2 regions of the Methylobacterium sp. A49B genome follow, and region 2 is predicted to be linked to the other one. Evidence: riboswitches for the same ligand, from Rfam matches in the RefSeq annotation. Region 2 holds a riboswitch; the other holds the start of a gene.
What was found. Region 2 has a riboswitch for cobalamin ahead of ACLBX9_RS21795 (CbtB domain-containing protein). Riboswitches for the same ligand answer to the same signal wherever they lie in the genome.

Region 1 (4,361 bases), on a different contig from region 2:
GGACTGACGTCGCGCATGTCGGTCAGCACGGTCGCGATGGCGGCGACGATCGCGGCGGCATCACCCGCCTGCCCGTCCGGCAGGTACTCGGACTCCGTGCGCGGGTAGCTGAGGTAACCCTGGTCGTACAGCTCCTGAGCGAGCCCTGCCGTGTGCTGCGGGTCCCAGCCGAACCGCTTGGCGCAGCGCCGCGCCAGGGTGTCCTTGGAGAACAGACGAGGGGGCGCGCGGCGCACGTCCTTGTGCGCGACCGCCAGGGGGCCCGACCAGGTCGTGGCCGCCTGCCGGATCGTCTCGGCGATGGCCGCGTCGAAGATCCGATCCTTGGGGGCGTGCCACAGCGTCAGTTCGGCACCGGATTGCGTGCTCAGGTGCAGGGCGACCTTGAAGAAGTCCTGCGGCACGAAGGAGCGGATGCGCGCCTCCAGGTCGGCCAGAATGGCGAGGGTGGGCGTCTGCACGCCACCGAAGCGCCAGGGTTCCCGGAACTCGGGCGGGCGCAGGCGCAGCGAGATGGCCCGGGTGCCGTTCAGCCCGAGGTGGTAGTCCTCGTACTGCCTGCACAGCGCTTCGAGGTAGGCGGCGTAGTCGCGCTCGCCCGAGCCGACCTCCTTGGCCAGGGCCGCGAAGGCGCGCCGGATCGAGACATCGTCGAGCGCGCCGAGCTTGATCCGGTCGACGCGGCCACGCCAGCCGAGGTGCTCCAGCACCTCCCAGGCGATCATGGAACCCTCGCGCCCGGGATCGGTCGCGATGATCACGCGCTCGACGCCGCTCAGCGCCTGCCGGATGGCGGCGATCTTCGGCTCGTGCGATTGCCCGGACCGGTTCGTGCCGCAACTGACCGGGATCGTGGCGAGCGTGATGGGCAGCGCGTCGAAGCGCCAGGGCTTCCACTCGGGTCGGATACTGCCTGGCTCTTCGGCGGACAGCAGGTGCCCCTCGGCGGCCACGCAGACGGTGTTCGGTGAGCGGAAGAAGCGCTGCAGCTGCCGCATCGCCGAGGGTTTCTCGAAGAAGAACAGCGTGCGGCCGGAACGTGAAGGTGACATGTCGCTGCCCACGGTAGCGCCCGCCGCGCCCGACCACGAGTTCACATTTTGTTCCATAGCGGCCTCGCATGCAACCGGCTCGGCTCGAGAACGTCGCGGCGCGATCTCGGTCAGCGCACCGCGTGCAAGGAAAGACAGGTGGCTGTCCGGTTTGCGGCCGCAAGCGGCCCGTCCGTTTCCAGACTCAGCTGGTGGAGAAGCGGACGGTCGCCACTCTCAATCTCATCGCCTGGGGTGGCGACGACAGAGCCTTCGTGCGGTCTTGAGCGCTCACGCTGCTCGGGAGCATGGGTTCCGCCGCTGGTTGCACGGTTGTCCGTCCGCTCGAACCGGCCGGGCGGCAATGACCGAAGACGACGACAGTGATCGCCCTGGCGCATCCGGGCCCGCGCACGTCGACGACCTGTCTGGCAGGGAAGCCGCGCGCCGCGTTCGGCCATTCGTCGCACCGGGCGACCTCACCGAACTGTGGCGGCTGTGGGCCGTTGCCGCGTGACCAGCACAGATGAGGTCACGATGTCGAATCCCGCGAAGGGTCAGTCCGGTGACGGCCAGCACCATGCGACGCGGAGCGCACAGGAGCAGAAGACGGCCGAGGTCCAAGCGGCCGGAAGCGCCAAGGCCGATGCCGGCCATCCTGTGGTGATGGAGGGTGGGAAAGCCGAGACGCCGACGGAGGGCAGAGGCCATCCGAAATCGGCCGCGTCCAACGCACCGTCCGGCGCAACCAGCGACGCCGCCACGAGCATGGCGACGGCGGGCAAGGCCGAGAAGGAAGCCGCGGCGGCGGCAGGTGCCGACAAGGATCAGCACGGTCGCGGGCATCGCAAGGCTGAATAGCGGGACCGCACGCAGCGGGAGCGGCCGGCCACTCCCACAAGGCGCGCTCCCGAACGCAGCCAAAAGGGCACACGTCACAGGAACGCGCTCTGTCGCGTTGACGGAGCTTTGGCCGATCACCTAGCCTGACTGTGACGGTTCCCCTCGGGGATCAAAAGGGAACGCGGTGAGGGGTTCGCCCCGAAGCCGCGGCTGCCCCCGCAACTGTGAGCGGCGAGCCCAGCACCACCGCGTCACTGGATGAGACCCATCCGGGAAGACGGTGCGAGGGCGGCGACCCGCGAGCCAGGAGACCTGCCGTCAGCCGTGGTCACACGCGAAACGCGCCGGGCGGGGTGTCCTGGTGGGTGTCGAGACAGCCGCGCTGACGCGGTTGTCTCGGACTTGTTCGCGGTGACGTGCCACTGCCGTTGCCGAGGCTCCCGTGTTCCACCGTCAAACCGGCCGAAGGCTCTCGACCTTGTCGGGCCTCGGCCTCGCCGCACTCGCATCAGCGGCTGTAGCCCAGGACCGATCCACGTCGCGTGCGGCGACCACCGAGGCAACGCTGGAGGAGATCTCGGTCACGGCGGAGACCGCCGCGGCCACGGCTCCGCAAGCCGGTCCGTCCGCGAGCGCAGGCTATGTCGGAGGCACGACCGGCATCGGCGGGATCAGCACACCGGTGGACTCCGCCAGTTCCGGCGTCATCACGGGTGCGCAGGTCAACAGCCGCCCCGTGACCCGCCCCGGCGAGGTGCTGGAGGCGGTGCCGGGGCTGATCGTCACGCAGCACTCGGGCGAGGGCAAAGCCAATCAGTTCTTCCTGCGCGGCTTCAACCTCGACCACGGCACCGACATCGCGCTGTTCCTCGACGGCATGCCGCTCAACATGCGCACCCACGCCCACGGCCAGGGCTACGCCGACATCAACTTCCTCATCCCCGAGCTTGTCGGTGCCGTGGAGTTCCACAAGGGGCCGTATTTCGTGCGCGACGGCGATTTCGCATCCGCGGGCTCGGTGCGGATCGATTACCTCGACGCGACACCCAGGAACGTCGCCCTGACGTCGATCGGCAGCTTCGGCTACAAGCGCGCCCTGTCGATCACCACCGTGCCACTGGGCGAGGGCAACCTGCTCCTGGCTGGCGAGGCGCAGGTCTATGACGGCCCGTGGGTCGTCCCGGACGCGCTGCGCAAGATCAACGGGGTGGCCCGCTACAGCCAGGGCACACCGCTCGACGGATTCTCGATCACCGGCATGGCCTACGCAGCCCGGTGGACGGCGACCAACCAGATCCCCGAGCGCGCCGTCGTCGCTGGCCTCATCAGCCGCTACGACACGATCAATCCCGCGGATGGCGGAGACACCTCGCGCTTCTCGCTCTCGGGCAAGTTCAGTGCGACGGACGATACGGGCGTGACGCGGGCCTCGGCCTACATCATCCGGTCCCAGTTGAACCTGTTCAACGATTTCACCTACTTCCTCAACGACCCGGTCAATGGCGACCAGTTCCACCAGCTCGATCAACGCATTATCGGCGGCGGCGAGGCCCTGCACATCTTCCAGGGCGACCTGTTCGGGCGCCCGATGGAGAATGAGATCGGCGTGCAGACGCGGACCGACTCGATCCGGGTCGGTCTGTTCAACACCACGAACCGGCAGTACCGTTCCGGGGTGCTCGACGATCGCGTGCTGGAGACGAGCGGGGCCTTCTACTTCGACAACCGAGTCCGCTGGACCGATTGGCTGCGCACCTCGATCGGCTTCCGCGCGGACGGCTACTCCGCCAGCGTCGTCTCGGACACGCCGGCCAATTCCGGCCAAGCGCGGGACGGCATCGTCAACCCGAAGCTCGGCCTGACGCTCGGGCCGTGGTTCGACACCGAACTCTACGTGAATTACGGCGGCGGCTTCCACTCGAACGACGTGCGCGGCGTGACCGCCACCGTCGACCCGACGTCGTCGCTGTTCAACACCACCCGCTCGCCGTTCCTGGTGCCGTCCACGGGCTACGAGGTCGGGCTGCGCAACCGCTCCATCGCCGGTCTGGAGACGAGCCTCGCCCTGTTCCGGCTCGACTTCGCCTCGGAGAACCTGTTCCAGGGCGACACCGGCACGACGGAGCCGAGTCGCCCGACCCGGCGCTTCGGTGTCGAGTGGACGAACCGCTACGCCGTAACGCCCTGGCTGTCGCTGGAGGGGGATCTGACGATCACCAACGCCCGGTTCTCGGACTACGATCCGGTCGGCAACCGCGTGCCCGAGGCGCCCACCACCATCGCCTCGGCGGGCGTCACCTTCGGCGAGCCGCTCGGCTGGTTCGGCTCCCTGAGATTCCGCTACTTCGGCCCGCGACCCCTGATCGAGGACAACTCGATCCGCTCGCGACCGACCGCGCTGTTCAACGGCCGGGTTGGCTACAATTTCGAGACCGGCATCAGCGTCTCGCTGGACGTGCTGAACCTGACCAACAGCAAGTCCGACCA
Region 2 (4,361 bases):
CCGCGTCCCGGTCGAAGCCCTTCAAGCCGATCACCACGAGCGTGCCGTCGCGCGGTTCGCCCGCCCGCCAGGGCCGGTCGAAGTGGTGGACGACGCGGCGTCCGACCCCCTGCACCACGAGGCGCATCGCCTTGCCCTCAACCTCCGCGAACCCCTTGATCCGCAGCACACCGTCCGTCCCCGCCGCCCGCTCTACACGGGCCGCGAGGTCACCGGCCGTGATTGCCGGGCGGATCGGCAACGCCACGGTCTCGAAATCGTCGTGGTCGTGGTCTTCGCCCTCGCCATGGTGCGAAGGCCGCGCGTCGAGATCGTCCTCGGCCGCCGCACCGAGACCCAGCAGCACCCGGGGATCGATGACGCCGTTCGCGGTCTCGACCACCTTCACGGCGCGGGGCAGATGGCCCTCCACCTCGGCGCGGACGCGGGCGCGTGTCGGCGCGTCGATCAGGTCGGCCTTGTTGAGCACCACGAGGTCGGCACAGAGGAGTTGATCCTCGAACACTTCCTCCAGCGGATTGTCGTGGTCCACCGACTGATCGGCGGCACGCTGGGCCTCCAGGGCCGCCGGATCCTCCGCGAAGGCGCCCGACGCCACCGCCGGCCCGTCAACCACCGCGACGACGCCGTCCACCGTCACGCGCGAGCGGATCGCCGGCCATTGGAAGGCCTGAACCAACGGCTTGGGGAGGGCGAGACCCGAGGTCTCGATCAGGATGTGCTCCGGCGGCTCGGCGCGCGCGAGCAGGGTCTCGAGGGCGGGCACGAAGTCGTCCGCCACCGTGCAACAGATGCAGCCGTTGGGCAGCTCGACGATGGCGTCCTCGGTGCAGCCCTCGACGCCGCAGGCCGCCAGGAACGACTTGTCGAAGCCGACATCGCCGAACTCGTTGACCAGAATCGCGAGGCGGCGACCCTTGGCGTTCTCGACCACGTGGCGAACCAGGGTGGTCTTGCCGGCTCCCAGGAACCCCGTGACGATGGTGCAGGGGATCTTAGACACGATGGTCATTCGGCGGCCTCCAGGGTGCCGGCCGGGAGCGGGCGGGGCTCGGGGAAGGGGGGAATGCGGGCGATGACGCCGGTGCGAAACGCCGCCGGGCGCTCGCGCCACGGCACGATGCCGTCCGTCGTGGCGGCGTACGCGCCGAGGCCGCCGAGGATCGTCTCGGCGGAGGCGGCGGGATCCATATCGCCATACACGTAGGTCCACCGGCCGGCCGACGCCACCGCCACCGTACAGGGCCGCTTACAGACGGAGAGGCACTCCACCGGCTCGATGCGCAGTTGCTGCGCGTCGCCGACCCGCGCCCTTAGGGCATCGAGCAGGCGGGCGCCAGCGCGGGGTCCGTCCGGATCGTCGCCCTCCCGGCGGCAGGTGGTGCAGACATACAGGATCGTCTCAGGCACGGGCAGAACCCCGCGCGTTGTCGCGGGCGAAGGCCTGCCACGCCCAGCCGAACCCGAGCGCGATCATGACCCAGAAGACGAAGCTGATCGCCAGGGAGCGGGCCGCGAACTGGGCGGCGAGGGCGGCCGGAAGCTCGGAGGCGCCCGTCGGGGGCTGGGGCGCGCCGGCCACGTGCGGCGCGATCAGCAGGACGAGGCCGCCCAGGATCGCGATGAGCGAGCGGCGGATCGCGATGAGGTAGAGTCCCATGCCGGTCGCCGCCGCGGTCATCACCCACCACGCCTGACGGGCAGCCAGGGGCGCGGCCTCGCTGCCGGGCAGTTCGGGAGGCAGGCCGAGGCCCGGCGCCAGGGCGACACTGGCGAAGCCCGCGATCGCGAAGGCGAGGCAGGTCGGCGGCGTCGGCTCGCGGCCGCAGGCGAGCATCACGGCGCCGAGCAGCAGGGCGTAGCCGACGCCGCCGACCAGGGTCGCCAGGGCTGTGAAGGCCATGCGCGGCAGGCCCTCCGCGGGCTGCCATTCCGGCGCTGCCTCGGGCGTGGCGTGCTCGTGCCCGCCATGGGCGAGCACGATCGGCAGCGCCTTCGAGGCCTGATGGGAGGGCTCGGCATGCTCGTAGCGCTCGGCGGCGAGGATCAGCGGCGAGGTCAGCGTGAGTTCGAGACCGCTCACGACGGCAGCCGCGATGAAGCCGGCGGCCAGAGCCGCCGACAGAAGCCGGATGATCATCCCTGGGACGCGGGCGTCAGTGACAGGGAAAATTCTGGGTGTGGCGGAAATCGTGCGCCGCGCTGTGGAACGCGATCGCCGGCGAGAAGCCCACCATGAAGAGCAGGCCGAGACCCAGGACGGCCGCGAGCGCGACGGCGACCGGACGTTCGGCGGCGCGGGTGCCGAGGGCGGCGGGGGCGAGGGTCGAAGTGGTCATCTGCCTGTCTCCAGCCGCCCCACCGGCGGCATTTCGGGATCCTGTCGTGACGGCAGGTCTCCTGGCTCGCGGCTCTGCGCGCCGGCCGCCTTCCCGGATCGCTCCGGTGGCACTCTGGCAGGCACTCGCCGCTCACAGTTGCGGGGGCAGCCGCGGATTCGAGGTTCGCACCCCTCACCGCATTCCCTTTTCACCCCGTCGCCGGGGCACCGTCACGGGACCGTTGTAGACGCATGACAGCCTCCGCACAACGGAGACGCGGTGGAATCCTGCGCAGGATCCAGGGTCTGCGCCGGGCGGCGCCATCGGGACGATGTCGCGGATCGTGCTTCGGGCCGGCGAGGACCTCGACCGATGGGACCTGGCTCGCCGGCCACGCGTGCGGCGACCCTCCCGCCCGCCCGGGCCGACGACCGCATGCCCCCGTTTCCGGCGGCTGGCCTCGTGCTGAAGTAACCCGGCGCGCTTGCCTTGGTGGCCGAGGATCTGTCGCTATTCGCGGAGGCCCTCAGCTTCGCTTTAAATTCTGGCGGGCTTCAGGGCCGGTCCGCGGAACGCTCGGCCGGCGCGCTCTCGGCGTCGCGCGCCCGGACAGCGTCCGCGTAGAGCCGCTCCACGTCCGTCCGGAATGCCGTGCGTGAATCCGGCCGCGTGTAGAACATGTGCCCGCCCGGGTAGACCGAAAGGCTGAGGCGGCCGGCGGCGTAGGCGGGAACCTGCGCGAGCAGCAGCTTCGAAGCGTAGTAGGGGGTCACGAGATCGGTGAAGCCGTGGGCGACGAGGACGCGCAGGCGCCCGTCGAGGGCGAGCGCGCCCTTGAGGTTCGAGAGCACCTCCGGAGCCTGACGCCCCGACCCCCAGGACCAGCCGCGGTTCACGGCGTTGTTGAGGAGCTCGTAGCGCATGTTGGGTACGGGCCACTTCAACGTGCGCGCGTAGAGATCGAGCATCGCGCTGGTGAGCGGCGCCTGTAGGGCGGTGAGCTGCGGATCCTCGAAGCTCGATTGCGCGGCCTCCGGATTCGGATCCCAACCGGTGATCCCGGTGTCGTAGGCGCTCGTCACGCGGCCGTCCGACCGGTCGATCTCGCGCTGGACGCTCCGCGTCGTGAGCCGCGCTGCCTGGGCGCGGACGAGGCCGGCGTCGAGGCCGACGAGGGGCACGACCTTCTCGGTCATCCGCGCCACCGCAGCCGCGTCGCCCGGCCCTTTCAGGAGGTCCGCCAGGTAGGGCCCCGACGCGTAGGCTTCCGCGTCGGCCAGCAGGTTCGGCCTCGGCACGGTGCCGGCCCGCTCCAGCGCGCCGGCCGCGAGGGAGGGCAGCTTCAGCACGTAGCCCCACGGATTGGCGCGCGGCGTCTCGAGCCAGCCGAAATCGAGCACCGGCGAGAGCAGGACCATTCCCGACAGGCCGACGCCGATATCCTCCTGCAGCTTCTCGGCGATCAGGGGCCCGCGGAATCCCCCGTAGCTCTCGCCGACATAGAATTTCGGGCTCGCCATCCGGTCGTTCACCCGCAGATAGCGGGCGATCACCGCCGCCAGGGTCGAGGCGTCGGAGTCGATCGACCAGTAAGTCTTGCCGTTGCCGTCGGAGGCGCGGCTGTAGCCGGTTCCCACCGGGTCGAGGAAGACGAGATCGCTGAAGCCGAGCCACGTGCCGTCGTTGGGCGACAGCGTGACCGGTTGCGACGGGCTGATGCTGTCCTTGCCGACGGGCAGCCGCCACGGGCCGATCGCGCCGATGTTCAGATAGGCCGACGACGCGCCCGGGCCGCCGTTGACCGCGAAGGTGACGGGCCGCGCGCGACCGGCCTCGCGTGCCATCGTGTAGGCCACGTAGGCGATCTCGGCCTGCAGCTTGCCGGCCTCGTCGACGAGCGGCAGGCTTCCCGCCGTGGCGGTGAAGTCGAGCGTCTTGCCGTCCGGAAGCGTCAGGCTGTGCTTGGTCGTCGAGTCGGGCGGCAGACGACGCCCCTCCGGACCGCGCGGCGCCGGCCGGGCCTCCTGCCGCGACTCCCCC

Region 1: linked by a shared signal. The riboswitch ahead of ACLBX9_RS19825 (TonB-dependent receptor) and the one ahead of ACLBX9_RS21795 (CbtB domain-containing protein) in region 2 are both predicted to bind cobalamin.

What each region holds. Positions count from the first base shown of each region.
Region 1 covers NZ_JBKFBO010000112.1:168,711-173,071, forward strand. The annotation lists gene ACLBX9_RS19815 (type IA DNA topoisomerase) at 1-1,052, opposite strand, end outside; gene ACLBX9_RS19820 (hypothetical protein) at 1,569-1,892, shown strand; cobalamin riboswitch at 2,011-2,208, shown strand; gene ACLBX9_RS19825 (TonB-dependent receptor) at 2,317-4,361, shown strand, end outside.
Region 2 covers NZ_JBKFBO010000117.1:102,763-107,123, forward strand. The annotation lists gene cobW (cobalamin biosynthesis protein CobW) at 1-1,012, opposite strand, end outside; gene ACLBX9_RS21785 (DUF1636 domain-containing protein) at 1,009-1,410, opposite strand; gene ACLBX9_RS21790 (CbtA family protein) at 1,403-2,140, opposite strand; gene ACLBX9_RS21795 (CbtB domain-containing protein) at 2,157-2,339, opposite strand; cobalamin riboswitch at 2,374-2,568, opposite strand; gene ACLBX9_RS21800 (S10 family peptidase) at 2,876-4,361, opposite strand, start outside.